DNA from 4 places in the Anaerobacillus sp. ABD4_527 genome. Region 3 is predicted to be linked to each of the others. Evidence: riboswitches for the same ligand, from Rfam matches in the RefSeq annotation. Region 3 holds a riboswitch; each other region holds the start of a gene.
What was found. A riboswitch is a leader RNA that binds a small molecule or an ion and turns the genes downstream of it on or off. The one in region 3 is predicted to bind S-adenosylmethionine.

Region 1: linked by a shared signal. The riboswitch ahead of metX (homoserine O-acetyltransferase MetX) and the one ahead of ACXAHI_RS20670 (LLM class flavin-dependent oxidoreductase) in region 3 are both predicted to bind S-adenosylmethionine.
Region 2: linked by a shared signal. The riboswitch ahead of msrA (peptide-methionine (S)-S-oxide reductase MsrA) and the one ahead of ACXAHI_RS20670 (LLM class flavin-dependent oxidoreductase) in region 3 are both predicted to bind S-adenosylmethionine.
Region 4: linked by a shared signal. The riboswitch ahead of ACXAHI_RS10220 (MetQ/NlpA family ABC transporter substrate-binding protein) and the one ahead of ACXAHI_RS20670 (LLM class flavin-dependent oxidoreductase) in region 3 are both predicted to bind S-adenosylmethionine.

The regions. Positions count from the first base shown of each region.
Region 1 covers NZ_JBSWXZ010000001.1:1,744,568-1,748,781, reverse strand. The annotation lists gene sigI (RNA polymerase sigma-I factor) at 1-568, shown strand, start outside; gene ACXAHI_RS09070 (anti-sigma factor domain-containing protein) at 589-1,794, shown strand; gene ACXAHI_RS09065 (TlpA family protein disulfide reductase) at 1,914-2,333, opposite strand; SAM riboswitch class I at 2,499-2,608, shown strand; gene metX (homoserine O-acetyltransferase MetX) at 2,690-3,763, shown strand; gene ACXAHI_RS09055 (O-acetylhomoserine aminocarboxypropyltransferase/cysteine synthase family protein) at 3,767-4,214, shown strand, end outside.
Region 2 covers NZ_JBSWXZ010000001.1:516,206-520,419, reverse strand. The annotation lists gene ACXAHI_RS02760 (alpha/beta hydrolase family protein) at 1-1,086, shown strand, start outside; gene msrA (peptide-methionine (S)-S-oxide reductase MsrA) at 1,137-1,784, opposite strand; SAM riboswitch class I at 1,884-1,997, opposite strand; gene ACXAHI_RS02750 (Na+/H+ antiporter NhaC family protein) at 2,081-3,484, opposite strand; gene fni (type 2 isopentenyl-diphosphate Delta-isomerase) at 3,559-4,214, opposite strand, start outside.
Region 3 covers NZ_JBSWXZ010000010.1:14,608-18,821, forward strand. The annotation lists gene ssuE (NADPH-dependent FMN reductase) at 1-501, opposite strand, end outside; gene ACXAHI_RS20665 (acyl-CoA dehydrogenase family protein) at 550-1,692, opposite strand; SAM riboswitch class I at 1,777-1,882, opposite strand; SAM riboswitch class I at 2,028-2,129, shown strand; gene ACXAHI_RS20670 (LLM class flavin-dependent oxidoreductase) at 2,212-3,600, shown strand; gene ACXAHI_RS20675 (methionine ABC transporter ATP-binding protein) at 3,597-4,214, shown strand, end outside.
Region 4 covers NZ_JBSWXZ010000001.1:1,973,069-1,977,282, reverse strand. The annotation lists gene ACXAHI_RS10225 (S9 family peptidase) at 1-1,815, shown strand, start outside; SAM riboswitch class I at 1,941-2,049, shown strand; gene ACXAHI_RS10220 (MetQ/NlpA family ABC transporter substrate-binding protein) at 2,219-3,025, shown strand; gene ACXAHI_RS10215 (methionine ABC transporter ATP-binding protein) at 3,048-4,082, shown strand; gene ACXAHI_RS10210 (methionine ABC transporter permease) at 4,072-4,214, shown strand, end outside.

The DNA.
Region 1 (4,214 bases), on a different contig from region 3:
GATGGACGAATTTAGCATCGGATTATCTGCTTTTAATGAAGCGATGGATCAGTATCAAAGAGGACAGGGGAGCCGTTTTCTAACTTTTGCAGATATGGTTATCCGTCGTAGAGTAATCGATTATATCCGTAAAGAAGCTCGTCAAAATAAGTATATCTATCTTGAACCAGAAGAAGTAGATGAAGAAGGTAGATTAGAAGATAGTTTTGCTGAGCAGAAAGCAGCTCTTGACGTATATGAGATGGACAAGCAGCGAGAAGTTAGAATGTACGAAATTGAAGAATACGAACAACTCCTGCAAAGATTCAGCATCACGTTTAAGGTATTAAGTAAGAATTGCCCGAAGCATATCGATGCGAGGGATAATGCAAAAATGATAGCAAAACTTATTGCAGAGGATTCTACTCTTTCAAGCTATCTTCTTGAAAAGAAACAGCTGCCTATAAAAGATTTGCTGTCTCTTGTCTCATGCAGTCGGAAAACGATTGAACGTAATCGAAAGTATATAATAGCAGTTGCATTAATTTATCTAGGAGGCTTTAATGCGCTGAAATCTTATATACAGTAACAGAATGAGGGGGCCAGGGGATGAAAAACGGGGTTATTATGGAGATACGAGGCAGAAAAGCCGTAGTCCTGACACCCGAAGGTGAATTTGCAACAATTTTTCTTAAACGAAATCATAACTTATCAATTGGCTCTGAAATTAAACTAGCAAAGAAACCGGAGAAAAATAAGAAAGGTTTCTTTATCCCCTCTATGCCTACGATGGCAGGAATGGCAACGATCATCATGTTATTTGTTATCGTTGCTAGTGTGATTCCTGTTCCGAACAATGATGCAGTTGCTGCATATGTTAGCTTTGATATCAATCCGAGTATCGAAGTAGGTGTTAATTCTGACCTGGAAGTAGTACAGTATCAGGCTTGGAATTCAGACGGCGAAGGGCTGAGTTTAGACCAGGATACAAAAAATATGCCACTTGCTGAGTTTGCAAATGTACTAATTTCTAAACTTGAAGAGAATGGCTTTTTAACTGATCAGGGAAAGCTGCTTATCGTAGCGAGTAATGTTGAAGAAAACAGTCGTTATCAGAAGGTGAAGAGTAAGCTCGAAGAAACGATTAATGGTTTGAAAAACAATGAGGTCCTTACAAAACAGGCTGTTGCAATCACTACGATTTTACATGCAGATCATCATACTCGTAAGATGGCAGTGGAAAAGGGGGTGTCTCCTGGAAAGTATATAACTTATATGGCGGCACAAGACCGTGGAGTAACGATTTCTCTTGAAGATGCCCGCGACCTTTCTATTAAGAAATTAGATTCTCTCGAAAATCGCGCAACTGCATCAGAGGGTAATACAGAACCTGTTGAAGATAGGTACGAGCTAGATAATAAAATTACTCAGCTTAATGATAAATCAAATAAAACGATTGACAGCTCAGAGAATAAAAAAGCACAGAGTAACCAAAATTCTGAAGCAGTGGTAAAAGAAGAAAAAGATCCGATCGGTCAACTATCAAATAAGAACGAAAAGTCTTCATCTCAATCAACCGAAAATAACGATTCTGATCGTGTGGATAAGTACTCTGAACAAAATGAGGACAATAACGAGAAAAATAGTGGATCCTCAAAAAATGATAAACAAAATAATGATAAAGAAGTCAGAGAAGATAAAGATAACAGAAAAGACAAAGAAGATCCAGAAGATAGAGAAGATGATGATGACGACGAAGAAGATGAAGAAGACGAGCGTGAAGACAAGTCCTCAAAAGAAGACAATGATGATTAAGTAAGCGAACAGTGAGAGTGACAGTTCGCCACGAATAACTAAGATTAACGCCATTATTTTATATTATTTTTAACAAAGCTAGGGAAATTTCCCTAGCTTTGTTTTAGTTATCACTTCATTCAAAGCATGATAGAAGGGAGGACTTTAACGATATCCAGGAAAGATGCCTTGTCCCCGAATGTTTGTACAACTTCGTGGTTCCTGTCTAGAAGGACAGTCGTTGGTACACCAGTGCATCCATACTGATCGTACGTATCTCTACCATTATCTTTTAATACTGGAAAAGGCAGATCGTTCTTGATAGCAAATTCTTTCCCTGCCTCTTCTGTTCGTTCACGTCCAGTCACATTTATTGTTAAGAATGCAAGTTTGTTTAAGTCTGCATGTTCATAAAATTGTTCTTTCATAGGTAGGTCCTTCATACAATCAGGACACCATGATGCCCAAAACGTAATCATAACCGGTTTCCCTTCATAGTCGTCTAATGAATACGTTTGATCGCCTCTGACCTCTTGTAAAGAAAACGTAGGGGCTTTCACAAAAAGTCTCCTTTCGCATATAGATTTAAGGTAACCTTATCAAAATTCTGGTTCTAATCAAAATGTTTGATGCGTAGAGTGGATTTGTATAAACTTTCAGAAAATGTTTGACACTAATGCATTGCCTTGCTAAAATAATACTCAATCAAAGTAATTGAATATTCGTTCTTATCTAGAGAGGCGGAGGGACTGGCCCTATGAAGCCCGGCAACCGTCAAACCATTTGGTTTGAAAAGGTGCCAATTCCTGCAGGTATGATGCCTGGAAGATAAGCGGAGCTGATTTCTATAATCCAGCCTCTCTGTCTTTCAGAGAGGCTTTTTTATATTCAATGAGCGTGATGGGAGTGATCGGAGTTGGGAAGAGAGACGGTATACGAGGACCAACGGATATCCATTGGCTCGTTCGTTCTCGAATCAGGAAAAGAACTTGATGGGGTTGAACTTGCATATGAACGAGTAGGACCGAAGGAAGCACCAGTCATTCTAGTCTGTCATGCACTAACGGGCAATCAGTATACGGTTGGAAGGAAACAAGATGGTTGGTGGGAAGGTCTGATCGGTCACGGGAAGTATGTAGATACCACTGAGTTTCAAGTAATTACATTCAACGTATTAGGCGGTTGTAATGGTTCGACGGGACCATTATCTCGTAATCCGTCTACAAACAGACCGTATCAGGCGGATTTTCCCTTCATAAGCGTGAGGGATATGGTTCATTCTCAAAAGCGAGCACTTGAAGCACTCGGTATCGATCGCCTTCATGCCGTGATCGGTGGGTCGCTTGGAGGCATGCAGGTGCTTGAGTGGGGAATTCTTTACCCTGATGCGATGGAGCACCTTGTTCCATTAGCTGTGACACCATCTTTGAGTGCTTACGGAATTGCCTATAATGCCATATCAAGACATGCCATAACGACTGACCCTGAATGGAAGGGAGGGTATTATGATCAAACGCAACCTCCCGCATCGGGGTTAGCAACAGCACGTATGATCGGAATGATTTCGTACCGAACTGATGAGATGTTTCAGAAGAAATTTGGAAGAAGGGTCATTGCAAAACCTGAAGATCACCATGATGAGGCTCTTTACGATGTCGAATCTTACCTTCAATACCAGGGTAAAAAGCTAGTTGGTCGGTTTGATGCCAATAGCTATTTGTACTTATTAAAAGCAATGGATGACCATGATATTACCAGGGGAAGGGACGCACCTATTGAAGAAGTGAAGGCAAATGTTTTAGCAATTAGTTTTAAAGGTGATTTAATTTACCCTCCTAAAGATCTTGAAGCTTTATTTTCGCTAAAGGCGCGTTTTACGATCGTTGATACAAAGTATGGTCATGATGGATTCCTCGTTGAATTTGAGAGATGGGGGCAATTGATCAGAGAACATATACAAGAACCTTCAAAAATACAAAGGAGTGGATAAGAGATGGCAGAGAAGCGTTATAACTTAGAAACGATTGGCATTCATGGTGGTTTACAGGCAGATCCAGCTACGGGAGCGAGAGCGCTACCGATCTATCAATCCAACGCTTACAAATTTAATAGCACAGAACATGCAGCTGATTTGTTTGGTTTAAAAGAAGAAGGGTTTATTTATTCTAGAATTGGTAATCCGACGGTAGGAACGCTTGAAGAACGGGTTGCGGAGCTTGAAGGCGGAATTGGAGCACTCGGTCTTGCAAGTGGTATGGCAGCTATTACGAACGCGATCTTAAATATTGCGAATAGCGGTGATGAAATTGTTTCTGCTTCTACTTTATATGGCGGCACATATAACCTTTTTTCAACGACGCTTCCTAAATACGGCATAAAAACCAACTTTGTTGATCCGAAAGATCCGGAATCGTTTAGAAGTGCGATTACACCTAATACAA
Region 2 (4,214 bases), on a different contig from region 3:
CGCTATCCAAATAACGCCTATAAGTCGTTTGACTATCAGTACAATATACAAAGCGTTATTGCGATCGCTCCGACTGATTATCATACATTAGCTGATCGAAAAATTGAATTAAACGATGTAAATTACTTAATTCTCCATGGATCATATGATAGTGACCTGTCTGAATTTGAGGGAGATCGCCAATTCAATGGCATCGATTTAACAGGTAGTGAAGATGTGATCAAGTCTGCACTCTACATAGACCGAGCTAACCATGGTCAGTTTAATACAACTTGGGGTGATAACGATACTTACTTTCCGTTCACCCTCTTATTGAACAAACAGCCCTTGATCAGCGGAGAGGAACAGAGGCAGGTTGCAAAAACATACGTTTCTGGATTTTTAGAAGCTACCTTGAATAACGATAACTCCTACCGACCTATGCTGGAGGATTACCGCTATGCGTTAGATTGGCTCCCTTCAACAACGTACATTAGTAAATATGAAGATACTTCTTATCATATCTTTAGTACATTCGAAGAGGATGTTGACGTCAACACATCTTCGACCCCATATATTGAATTGCAAGGAAACGGTCTATTGCAATGGTATGAAGGTGAATTAGACTATAGAAGAAATAAAGTGAGAGATAATCACGGCGTTTACCTTAAATGGAATCACGACTACTCTAGAAATGGTTCATACAAGCTTTCGTTCACCAAAGCGTTAGAAAATCCTTATGCATTCAAGAAAGATAGCTCCTTAACGTTTGCAGCGGCGAATGTATCTGAAGTAGAAGAAGAAGTTATTGTAGACTTCACTATAACAGCCACATCTGAAAACGGTGAATCTGCTAGTGTCAAATTAAGCGATGTGATGAGCATGCATCCTGTGCTGCCGATTCAGCATACAAAAACGAAATTCTATGAAGAAGCGCGATTCGGAGACCTTACCGAACCGGTCCTTCAAACGTTCAACATACCCATGAGCACATTTATTGAACAAAACAACTCGTTTGAACCAGATACCATTACCTCCATAACATTTCAATTTGATCAATCGGAAAGAGGAAAAATATTCTTAGACCACATTGGCGTTAACCGATAATAAAATACAAGAGGCTTCCCACAAAGGGAAAGCCTCTTTTTTAAATTAAATTATGAAATTTTACAAGAAGACTGTCCCCGCTTTGCTAAGTAGCTCTGATGGTACTCCTCTGCTTTATAAAAATTCGTTGCAGGAACAATTTGAGTTACGATTGGCTTCTTAAAACGTTTTGCTTTTGTAAGCTCGTTCAGTGCAATTTCTGCAGAAGTCTTTTGTGAATCTGAGTTATAAAAAATAGCGGAACGATACCTAGTACCGACGTCTTCACCCTGACGGTTCAAAGATGTTGGATTATGATTATCAAAGAAAACTTGGAGCAATTCCTCATACGTAATAATCGCTGGATTATATTCGATATGCACCGCTTCAGCATGACCAGTAAGTTCTTTATAGACTTCTTCATAAGAAGGATCGATCGTACTTCCACCTGTAAATCCTACTGAAGTAGAAACGACACCGTTCAACTGCTGAAATAGTGCTTCTACTCCCCAAAAACATCCTGCTGCAAATACCGCTTTTTCCATTGTTTCCACTCCATTTCTCCAAGTGTTGTTGCTATCTTGAACAGCTTTCTCTGTATATACCTTCTCAAGTTCACTCAGAGTTAACATATAAAGCTGTTTGCCTTGTTCCTTATAGATACCTTTTCCTAGAAGATGGTTGATTATCATTTGTTTTTTGTCTGACGTTTTCTGCAATTCCATTCACTCCTTGAAGTAGATTGTCTGATGAGGAGTGCATATAAAAAAACCCTCATCTGTCCGAACAGAAGAGGGTTTGGATTTACCGATCGCCTCTTCTTATTTTCCGACTTTCGCCGCAGGAATTGGCACGGTGCTCCCGTATAACAATTATAGGAATCCGTTGCCGAGGTATCAAAGGGCCAGTCCCTCCACCTCTCTGAATAAGAAGATCCTTGAAAAGGATTATTAAGTTAATGACAATATTAAAGGTTGTAACAGTAGGTGTCAATAGAAAAGCTTGCATTAGTGTGCTAAACGAACAAAGAAATTAAAAAATACCCTATTGCTGATACGCTAGCACCGATCAGTGCAGGTTTAAGCTTAAATGAAGCATAAGCCATCGTGTTCAACTTAAGTATTTTTGCTATTGTATTCGTATTATCGCTAAGTGGTGACGAAAAAGCACCAAACGTTCCACTAGCAAACACAGCACCGATCACGAGTGGCAATGACGTTCCTGTAGTAGCACCGAGAGAAACTCCTAAAGGCATTAGAATTCCCCATGTCCCCCATGAAGAGCCAATAAAGTATGAAATGAATGACCCCACCAGGAATAACACCGGTGGCACGAATAATGCAGGAATCCAGTTTAAGTTCGTCGTTACAAACTGAGAAAATCCTAATGCTTCAGCAGAAGAAGCAAGTCCCCAAACGATCGTTAGTAATACGATGACGGACATCATATCGTTACCGCCTTCAATAAAGAACGTGACAAGGTTTTTTAATGAGAACCTCTGAAATAAATAAAATAGAAAGGTTAACAAAACGGTTGTCATTAAAGCGAAGACCATCGCATCGAGTACATCTGCTTCGATGAATGCTTCAACTGGGCTTTTGAACCCTTTCTCATACCCACTCCAATACGTGATCAAAAGCGTTAGGAAGATTACTCCTCCTAGTGGCAGCAAAAGGTTCATAGGTTTTGCTGGAAGATCTTTTGAAACGACAGGATGACAATCTTCCCATTTGTCATCAATTTCTTTCTCCATATTCCCTGCATCAGTAGCCGGGGTTTTCGTATGATGAAAGAAACTTAAATAAAATCCGATGATAAGAATCGATATTGAGAAGAAATTGTACGGAATGCTTTGCAAAAACAACCTGTAGCCATCTCCCTCAAGACCCTGTCCCCTTAAAGAAAGGTCGACAACAGAGGACATATAGCCAACGAACGCAGTCGCAATCGGCATTAGAACAATTACTGGAGTTGCTGTGGTTTCAATTACAAAGCCTAGTTCCTGAGGGGTCATCTTTACTTTCTTCAAGAGTGCTTTCATAATTGGCGCAACCGTTACGATTCGAAAGCTCGGAGCACTAAACGTACCGAGCGTTGATAACCATGTTAAAAATAACGCTCCCTTTTTTGAAGTGATTTTTCCAGAAGCGAATCGTACGAATCCTTTTATTCCACCAGTATATTTCATCATTCCGATGAGACCAGTAAACATGTACAAAAAGATGATGATTTTAATGTTGCTCTCATCTTTTAAACCACTCATAATAAATTGATAAAACTGCTCGAGTCCTTCTATAGGTTGAGGCTTATGTATAAACGAAGCTGTTAGTAACCCTGCTGTTAATCCAGGTATAACGAGTTTCGTCTTCATCGCTACGAGAATAACGACCAAGAACGGTACGATCGAAAGCCAATCCATTCATCACTCCCCCTTTCCGGTTAGTTTGTGCTCGGAAAAGGGTGCTATACAAAAAGCCGGAGTAAATTCTCCGGCTACGATTGACGAAGCAAATTTGTTTTTTTGAGTTGCGCGATCGAAGACGCGCCAATTCCAAACATAGCGGTTTGTAGTTCGAACTGAATTCGTTTCAGCTGGTCTGATAACGCTTCTTCACTGTCGTCTACTGCGCTATGAAGTAGTGCACGGCCAAACCCTGCAAGATCAGCCCCCAAAGCAATACTTTTGGCGGCATCAACACCGTTTTTAAGACCGCCACTTGCAATGATTGGCGCCTGTGGGAGTTCATTTCGAACTTCGATCAAACATTCAGCAGTAGCGTTCCCCCAGCTTTGAAACGCTTCAGCTGCTTGTTCTCTCATACTCTGATGTGATCGATAGCTCTCGACCTGAATCCACGATGTTCCACCTGCACCGGCTACATCAATAAAGCCTACTCCGCTTTCTACCAACCGTCTTGCAGTATTTCCATCGATTCCCATTCCTACTTCTTTAATCCCGACCGGAACATCGAGTGCCTTCGCAACACTTTCAATTTTAGGCAATAGTTCTTTAAAGTTCGTATCTCCTTCAGGCTGAAACACTTCTTGCAGCGGATTTACGTGAAGAATAAGACCATCTGCATCAACAAGTTCGATTGCTTTTTTACATTCATCAATAGTGAATCCATAGTTTAACTGAACGGCCCCAA
Region 3 (4,214 bases):
CAAATTCCCCTTCAACCGCTCTTTCGCCTCTTCATCCAAAATAAACTCATTCCCCTCACCACGCTGAACATGCTGGTCGATCACATACGCACCGCTAAGGAGATTCGTCGCTCCAAGAGAAGAGAGTACAGGCTTAAGCGCATAATCGATCGCAAGGAGGTGCCCGAACGATCCACCGATCATCAATGGAAGAACGGCTTTCCCTTTCAATCCTTTTTGAGGAAGAAGATCAAGGTACGTCTTCAATATCCCTGTATAAGCAGCTTTATAAACAGGCGTCAAAATAATAACGGCATCCGCTTTTTCTACTTTTTCGTTCGCTTCTAAAATCGCAGTGCTGCTAAAGTTAGCGGTGATTAAATCTGTAGCGGGTAAGTCGATGACATTGATTGATTCATAGGAAATCGACTGCTCCTTTAAATAACTTTCTGCATAGTCCTTGATTCCTTTTAGTCTCGATTGAAGGGAGTTTCCTCCGTAAATAAGTACAACATTGCTCATTGTTTTCACTCTCCTAAACTAGTGTCATCACATTTTTCTAACACATACTTAGTCAGCAAACACGCTGTTTGCAAGACTATACACAATCGCATCGTCTGTCGGCGGGTTATGAAGTCCTGCGCGTACATTTCGGAAATGGCGCTGTAATGGGTTGCTGGCAGACAGGCTTCTAGCACCGACCACGCGCATCGCTAAATCTACGACTCGGTTCGCACTATTTGTTACGATATGCTTCACGGCTGCTAAGTCCGCTCCCATATGCGGGCGCTCTTCAGGGTTTTCACTCCATCTCTTTGCGACAGCATAAAGAACTTCTCGAGCGTTGAATAGCTCTAACTGCATCTCGCCGATCTTTCTCCTTACTTCTGGCACGTCTTTTATCGGTCCAGGAAGTGTGGAAGGGGAGAAGGAGGAGGCGAATTCGACCGTGTAATCCATGGCTGAAGAGGCGATGCCAAGGTAAACGGCTGGAATCTGCAGGTACCATCCTTTCGGAGATGCTTTGTGGTTCTCCTCAATTACCAATAGATCTTCAGGTTTAACGTGGACGTTATGTAGCACGAGATCATCACTCTTTGTCCCTTTCATGGAGATACTGTCCCACGTTTCCTCAACTTGTACGCCTTCAAGCTTATGATCGATCAGGACAAACCCTTTCTTACCGGTTTGATCAACGTCAGCTGTGACGATGGAGTAATCAAGCGCCACGGCCATCGACGTAAAGGATTTTCGTCCATTGATGATCCAGCCCTCCGGCGTTTTTGTAGCAGTCGTTTGAGGAATCCCGCCGCGTGAAGGACTGCCGGTCGCTTTTTCAGTTTGCGCAAGGTTGAGTAGTGCTTTTTCGTTTACGATCAAGTGGCACACTTTTTCGAAAACCGCTTCATCCCAGGCTCGCGATTCAGCGATTTCTAAGATAACGCCAAGCTGCCAGCCGAGGGACAGTGCCGTCGGACCATCACCTGATGCGAGCTGTTCTTGAACTTTCAAGAACTCGTACAAGTTAAGACCAGAGCCTCCATATTCTTTTGGTACAGTGAGTGATAAAAAGTTCCTTGCCTTTAAATCTTCGAAGTTCTCGTAAGGAAACCTTTCTTCTTCATCATATTTTGCAGATCTACTTTTAAAAAGTTCAACGAGTTCAGTGAGTTCTTCCTTCAAATCAGGCTGCTTTTCAGTTGCAAATGGCATCGGTATCCTCCTTTTTCTCTATACAAAAAAAGTCTACTTTCAGCTGAAAGTAGACTTAGGCTCATCAAAATTCGAACCATACAAGCTTCATCTTTCAGACAAAAAGTCTGCTGGAATGAGCACCTTGCTTAAGATAAGCGGTTGCTGCAGGATCGTTGGACCAGATTCCTCCCCTGACTCTAGATAAATGTATGCGGTAGTGCGTTAAAGAATAGAATACGGACAAATAAACGCAATGTCAACAAGTAATTAGAAAAGAAATAATTTTTTGATTTTTTGTTGACAGGGAATCGATCGGTGCTGTATATTCATCGTTAAATTCAATAAAACAAACTTTCTTATCAAGAGAGGTGGAGGGACTGGCCCTTTGAAGCCTCGGCAACAGACTCGGTTGAGTACTGTGCCAATTCCAGCAAGCGATGCTTGAAGGATAAGAAAAGACAGTTGCTTTTTCACGGCCTCTTCTTTTCTTATGAAGAGGCCTTTTTATGTTTTAAAAAAGAGTGGAGGTTCAAAGAGATGAGTAAACAAATCATTTTGAATGCGTTCGACATGAACAGTTCGATGCACAATTCACATGGGCTATGGAAGCATCCAGAAAGTCAGCGTCATCAGAGATACAAAGACTTAGACTACTGGATCGACCTTGCTAAGACATTAGAGAAAGGGAAGTTCGATGCGGTCTTCTTTGCAGATGTTCTTGGTGTTTATGATGTGTACCAAAAGAGTAAGGATCCTTCAATCCGTGATGGATTGCAAGTGCCGATCAATGATCCCGCACTTCTTGTCCCTGCGATGGCGAGTGTGACCGAGCACCTTTCCTTCGCTGTTACGGTCAGCACGACGTACGAAGCACCTTTTGGAAATGCGCGCAGATTTTCGACGCTTGATCATCTAACAAAAGGGCGAGTTGCCTGGAACGTCGTTACCTCTTATTTACCGAATGCGGCACGCAACTTCGGACTTGAGAAGATGATTCGTCATGATGAGCGTTATGATATCGCTCATGAGTATATGGACGTGTCCTACAAATTGTGGGAAAGGAGCTGGGAGGATGGTGCTGTGGTTGAAGATCGAGAAGCTGATACGCTTGTTGAGCCCGACAAAGTTCATGAAATCAATCATGAAGGTCACTATTTCAGTGTTGAAGGACCGCATCTTAGTGAACCGTCTCCGCAGCGAACGCCTGTGATCTATCAAGCTGGGACATCAGAGAAAGGGCGAGAATTCGCATCAAAGCATGCGGAGTGCGTGTTTGTCGGAGGACCGACTCCTGAGAGAATCCACTACTATGCCGATGATATTCGTGAGCGTGCCGTCAAGCATGGAAGAAATCCAGATCACGTGAAAATTTTCTCGTTTTTAAGTGTGATCGTAGGTGAAACGACTGAGGAAGCAGAGGCGAAGTTTGAGGCGTACAACAAGCTATGGAGTGCTGATGCAGCAAAGGCTCAATACGGTGCGAGCGGCTATGATGTTGCAGAGTTTGAAGAGATGGACCTTGATGAGCCGTTTGAATATAAGAAATCAACAGAAGGCGGTCAGTATAAAGCGGCAACGTTGACGAAGGATGCGCCGAAAAAGCTGACGGTAAGAGAGGTGTTGAATCGCTTTGAATCGATCGACCGCAACAGCGTGATCGTTGGTAACCCTTCTGATGTAGCAGATGCGATTCAATTTCAATTCGAAGCTTCAGGAGTAGATGGATTTAATTTGAACCACCTCGTAACGCCTGGAGACTTGGAAGCTTTCGTAGAATTAGTCGTACCAGAACTACAAAAGCGTGGTCTTTATAAAAAGGATTATCAAGAAGGTACGCTGCGTGAAAAGCTCTTCAACAAAGACGCAAGACTGCCAGACGACCATCCAGGAAAAAACTACGCTTTTCGTAAGGAAGTCGTGCGATGATCGAACTAAGAGAGATTACGAAAGAGTATGGAAAGAAGGACAAGATCGTTGCTGTCGATAACGTTTCTCTTCGTGTAGAAAAGGGAGAAATCTACGGAATCGTTGGGTATAGCGGAGCGGGTAAAAGTACGCTTCTACGTTTTATAAATGCTTTGGAAAGACCGACGACAGGATCAGTACACGTTGACGGAATCGACTTGCTATCGCTATCGAATAAAGAGCTTCGAAAAGCAAGGCAATCGATCGGAATGATTTTTCAAGGATTCTATTTGGTTGCTTCAAAAACAGTCTATGAGAACGTCGCATTTGCACTTCTGGCTGCTGGAGTTAGTAAAAAGCAGATCGGTGAAAAGGTCGATCATTTATTGAGCGTAGTTGACCTTGCTGATCAGAAGGAGAAATACCCGTCACAGTTGAGCGGTGGTCAGAAGCAAAGAGTGAGTATCGCGCGGGCTTTAGCAAATGATCCGAAGGTGTTGCTGTGTGATGAGGCGACGTCCGCTCTAGATCCTAACACGACAAAATCCATTCTTTCATTGCTGAAAGACATCAATCAAAAACTTGGGATTACGATCGTCATCATCACGCATGAAATGGAAGTGGTGAAGGAGATC
Region 4 (4,214 bases), on a different contig from region 3:
GTGGCCTGGACATCGCCCGGGTCTCGCCATCTTGATTCTTCTCCAAGATGGTCTCCTGATGGAAAGGAAATCGCGTTTGTTTCAAACCGTTCGAGAGAAAACCAAATATGGATCATATCTGCTTTCGGAGGTGAGGCCGAACAAGTAACCTCTCTAAAAAATGGAGCAAGTCGCCCGGTGTGGAAACCTGACGGGACTGAACTTCTCGTGTTGAGTGAGAGCACTCCTAAAGGTGGAGATGAGAAGGAAGAAAAAAGAAAGAAAGCACTCGTCGTCGAAGAGCTGCATTACAAAGCAGATGGAAAAGGTTTTCTTAATGGGAAACATACACAGGTCGTCGTAATCGATCGAAAGACTGGGGATGAAAACTGGGTGACGGATGCTGACCTGAATCACTCGGACGCTAGCTGGTCTCCTGATGGTAAACAGATCGCATACGTAAGAAGTAGACGGGAAGAGAAAGGTTCATATGTCCAATCGGATCTATTTATTCAGAATCTTGGAGAAGGATGTGAAGCTGAGCGGCTTAATTCTGAAGGAAGTAGTTTCATAGCTCCGCGGTGGTCTCCAGATGGTTCATCACTATCTTACATTGGACATAACTTTGAGTATGAGAGTGCGACTCTGAATAGAGTTTGGACGGTTGAAATTGAATCGAAAACATTGACGTGCCTTACAGAAACAATCGACCTCGAGTGTTCAGATGTTCTCATTTCAGATCTCCACTGGGGAATTGAGCCGTCTGGAGCGGTGTGGAACGAAGACGGCAAGGCACTCTATTTCCTTGCGAGTGAACATGGAAACACAGGAATTTATTCCATTTGTCTAGATGGCACCCTTCGACAAATAGCGGGGGGTGACAGGCACCACTACGCACTTCACGTAGCGGGTGGTGAAGCTGCAGTAGCGATCAGTGATCCGGTGAATGTTGGTGATATCTATACGCTATCGTTAGAAGGAGAAAGCTCGATAGAAAGAATCACTTCCTGTAATGAAGAGGTGTTGAGTGAGAATTCGCTTTCTACTCCACAACCGTACACGTATGAAAGCAGAGATGGACTGAACATACAGGGGTGGATCATGAAACCGACTTCCTTTGAGGAAGGGAAACAGTATCCGACAGTATTAGAAATTCACGGCGGTCCCCACATGATGTATGGGAATTCATTCATGCACGAATTTCAGCTTCTTGCATCAAGAGGATATGCAGTAGTCTATACGAATCCTCGCGGTAGTCAAGGATATGGTCAGGAGTTCGTGAATGGATGCCGTGGCGACTATGGTGGCGGCGACTATGACGATGTCATGGCAGGTATAGAAGCAGCTGTCGCGCAAACGAGCTTCATAGATTCTGAGAATTTGTTCGTTACCGGCGGCAGCTATGGCGGGTTCATGACGAACTGGATCGTTGGAAAAACAAATCTATTTAAGGCGGCTGTAACGCAGCGATCGATCTCCAACTGGTTAAGCTTCTACGGAGTAAGCGACATAGGTTATTTCTTCACTAAGTGGGAAGTGGGAGCTGACCTCGATGAAGATCCAACGAAGCTATGGGATCATTCACCGTTGAAATATGTTGATAAAATCAAAACACCGCTTCTTATTCTACACAGCGAACAGGACTACCGATGCCCGATCGAGCAAGGTGAGCAGTTGTTCGTTGCGTTGAAGCACCGTGAGAAAAAGACGAAGTTTGTGAGATTCCCAGAATCAGATCACAACCTTTCAAGAAACGGACATCCTGAGCTAAGGGTAGAGCGTTTGAACCATCTGGTCGGCTGGTTTGATGAACACCTCGAAAGCGAGAAAAATTAATCGACAAAATGTGAGGGGTGCCAGGCACCGCAAAGCGCACCGGTACCACGTAGAAAAAGCACTTGACGTTCGGTGAGTGAGGTACTATACTGTTGAGAATAGTTAAACAATCTGAATAATTCAAACTCTTATCAAGAGTGGCGGAGGGACTGGCCCATTGACGCCCAGCAACCATCTCAGTTCGTGAGAAAGGTGCTAATTCCAGCAAACGAGCGATCGTTTGAAAGATGAGAGAGAGTTACATAATGGAAAACACCCAACTCTCTCTGTTCAGCAGGGAGAGTTTTTTTGTTTATGGGGTTGAAACAAAGGAGGGAACCGACGCTCTGGTGATATCGTACGTTTACGTAATTTAGTGCAAAGACGCTTTAAATGAATATAGGAGAGAAAGGGAGTTAAGAGAATGAAGAAACTATCGCTACTAGTAGGTGCATTATTATTAATTGTCGCAGCAGGGTGTTCTGGCAGTGCAGAGTCAGGCAACTCAACCGAAGGGCCGCTAAAGGTAGGGGTAACAGCCGGTCCACATGAAGATGTGATGAAGAAAGTAAAAGAAGTTGCTGAGAAAGATGGTTTTGAGATCGATGTCGTGGCGTTCAACGATTATGTTATGCCAAACAAGGCTCTTGATGAAGGGGAACTCGATGCGAATGTTTACCAGCACGAACCGTATTTAAATGATTTTGTTGAAGAGCGTGGGATGGAATTATCTAAGGTTGCGACGACGATTAATTTTCCGATGGGCATCTATTCCGATCAATATGAGAGCCTTGATAATTTGAAGAAAGGTGACAAAGTAGGATTACCGAATCACTCTACTGGAGAACCCCGAGCCCTCATGTTGTTTGAGGAAGCAGGGATCATTGAATTAAAAGACGGTGTAGGAGTTGAAGCAACGATTAAGGATATTGAGAAGAACCCGTTGAATCTTGAGTTTGTTCCTCTTGAAGCATCGCAGATTCCAAGGCAACTAGGTGAGCTTGCCATCGCTGCGATCAACACGAACTATGCGATGGAAAGCGGTCGGGTTCCAACTGAAGATTCTCTCGTAATGGAACCAGAAGATTCTCCTTGGGTGAACGTAATCGCAACAAAAACCGAGAATAAAGACGACGAAAGAATCAATAAACTAGTGGAATATTATCAGTCAGATGAAGTTAAGAAGTTTATTGAGGAAGAATTCAACGGCTCAGTCATAGCATCCTGGTAATTTCGGTAAAGGAGAGAAGGAAATGATACGACTAGAAAATATCTCAAAAGCGTTTCAAACCGGAACTACTATTACGAAGGCTCTGGATAGCGTTGACCTTAACGTTGAAAAGGGAAAGATCTATGGTGTGATCGGTTATAGTGGCGCTGGTAAAAGTACCCTCGTTCGAACGGTCAATCTGTTAGAGAGACCAACAGAAGGGAAAGTGTTCATTAATGATGTAGAGTTAACCGGTCTATCAGCTGGCAAGTTAAAGAAAACACGTCAGCGAATCGGAATGATCTTTCAGTCGTTCAATCTATTAAAAACGGGGACGGTTTATCAAAATATCGCCATCCCCCTTAAGCTCACTGGGGTTTCAAAAAAGGAGATCGATTCCCGAGTAAGAAAGTATCTACAGATCGTAGGACTAGAAGATAAGCGCGACGTATATCCTGGACAGCTCTCAGGCGGGCAGAAACAAAGAGTTGCGATTGCCCGTGCGCTAGCGCATGAACCGGAAGTTCTTCTGTGTGATGAAGCAACGAGCGCGCTCGATCCTGACACAACGGAGTCGATTTTATCTTTACTCGAGCAAATCAACCAGGAGTTCGGACTAACGATTCTACTCATTACACATGAAATGCACGTGGTTCAAAAGATTTGTCATGAAGTGGCCGTGATGGAAAACGGACGCATCATTGAACAAGGACTCGTTGTTGATCTATTTAGTAGACCAAAGACGCCTACGACGAAACGATTCGTACAATCGCTGTTTCAAGATGACGTACCTGAATCCCTCGTGAAGAAGCTGGAGTCGAAGGGACAAATCGTGACGCTTTCCTTTGTAGGAGAGTCGTCAGGAAAGCCTGCACTTGCGCTCCTTAGTAAAAACTTTGATATTTATCCATCTATTCTTGCAGGGAATATCACGCAGCTTAAGGATCAACCTTTTGGTAGATTAGTTGTTCATCTTGAAGGAGAAGAGTCAGAAACGAAGAGAGCAGTTATGTTTTTAGAAGAACGGGGAATTTTTGTAGAAGGGTATGTACCGGAGGTGAACGCGCATGTCAGCTAAGATTTCGGAATTTATCGATTTATGGGGGGCAGATATTTGGAGTGCAATCATCGAAACGTTCCAGATGGTAGGAATCTCGCTGTTGATTTCCGTGCTATTAGGATTACCACTCGGTGTGCTTCTCGTGCTAAC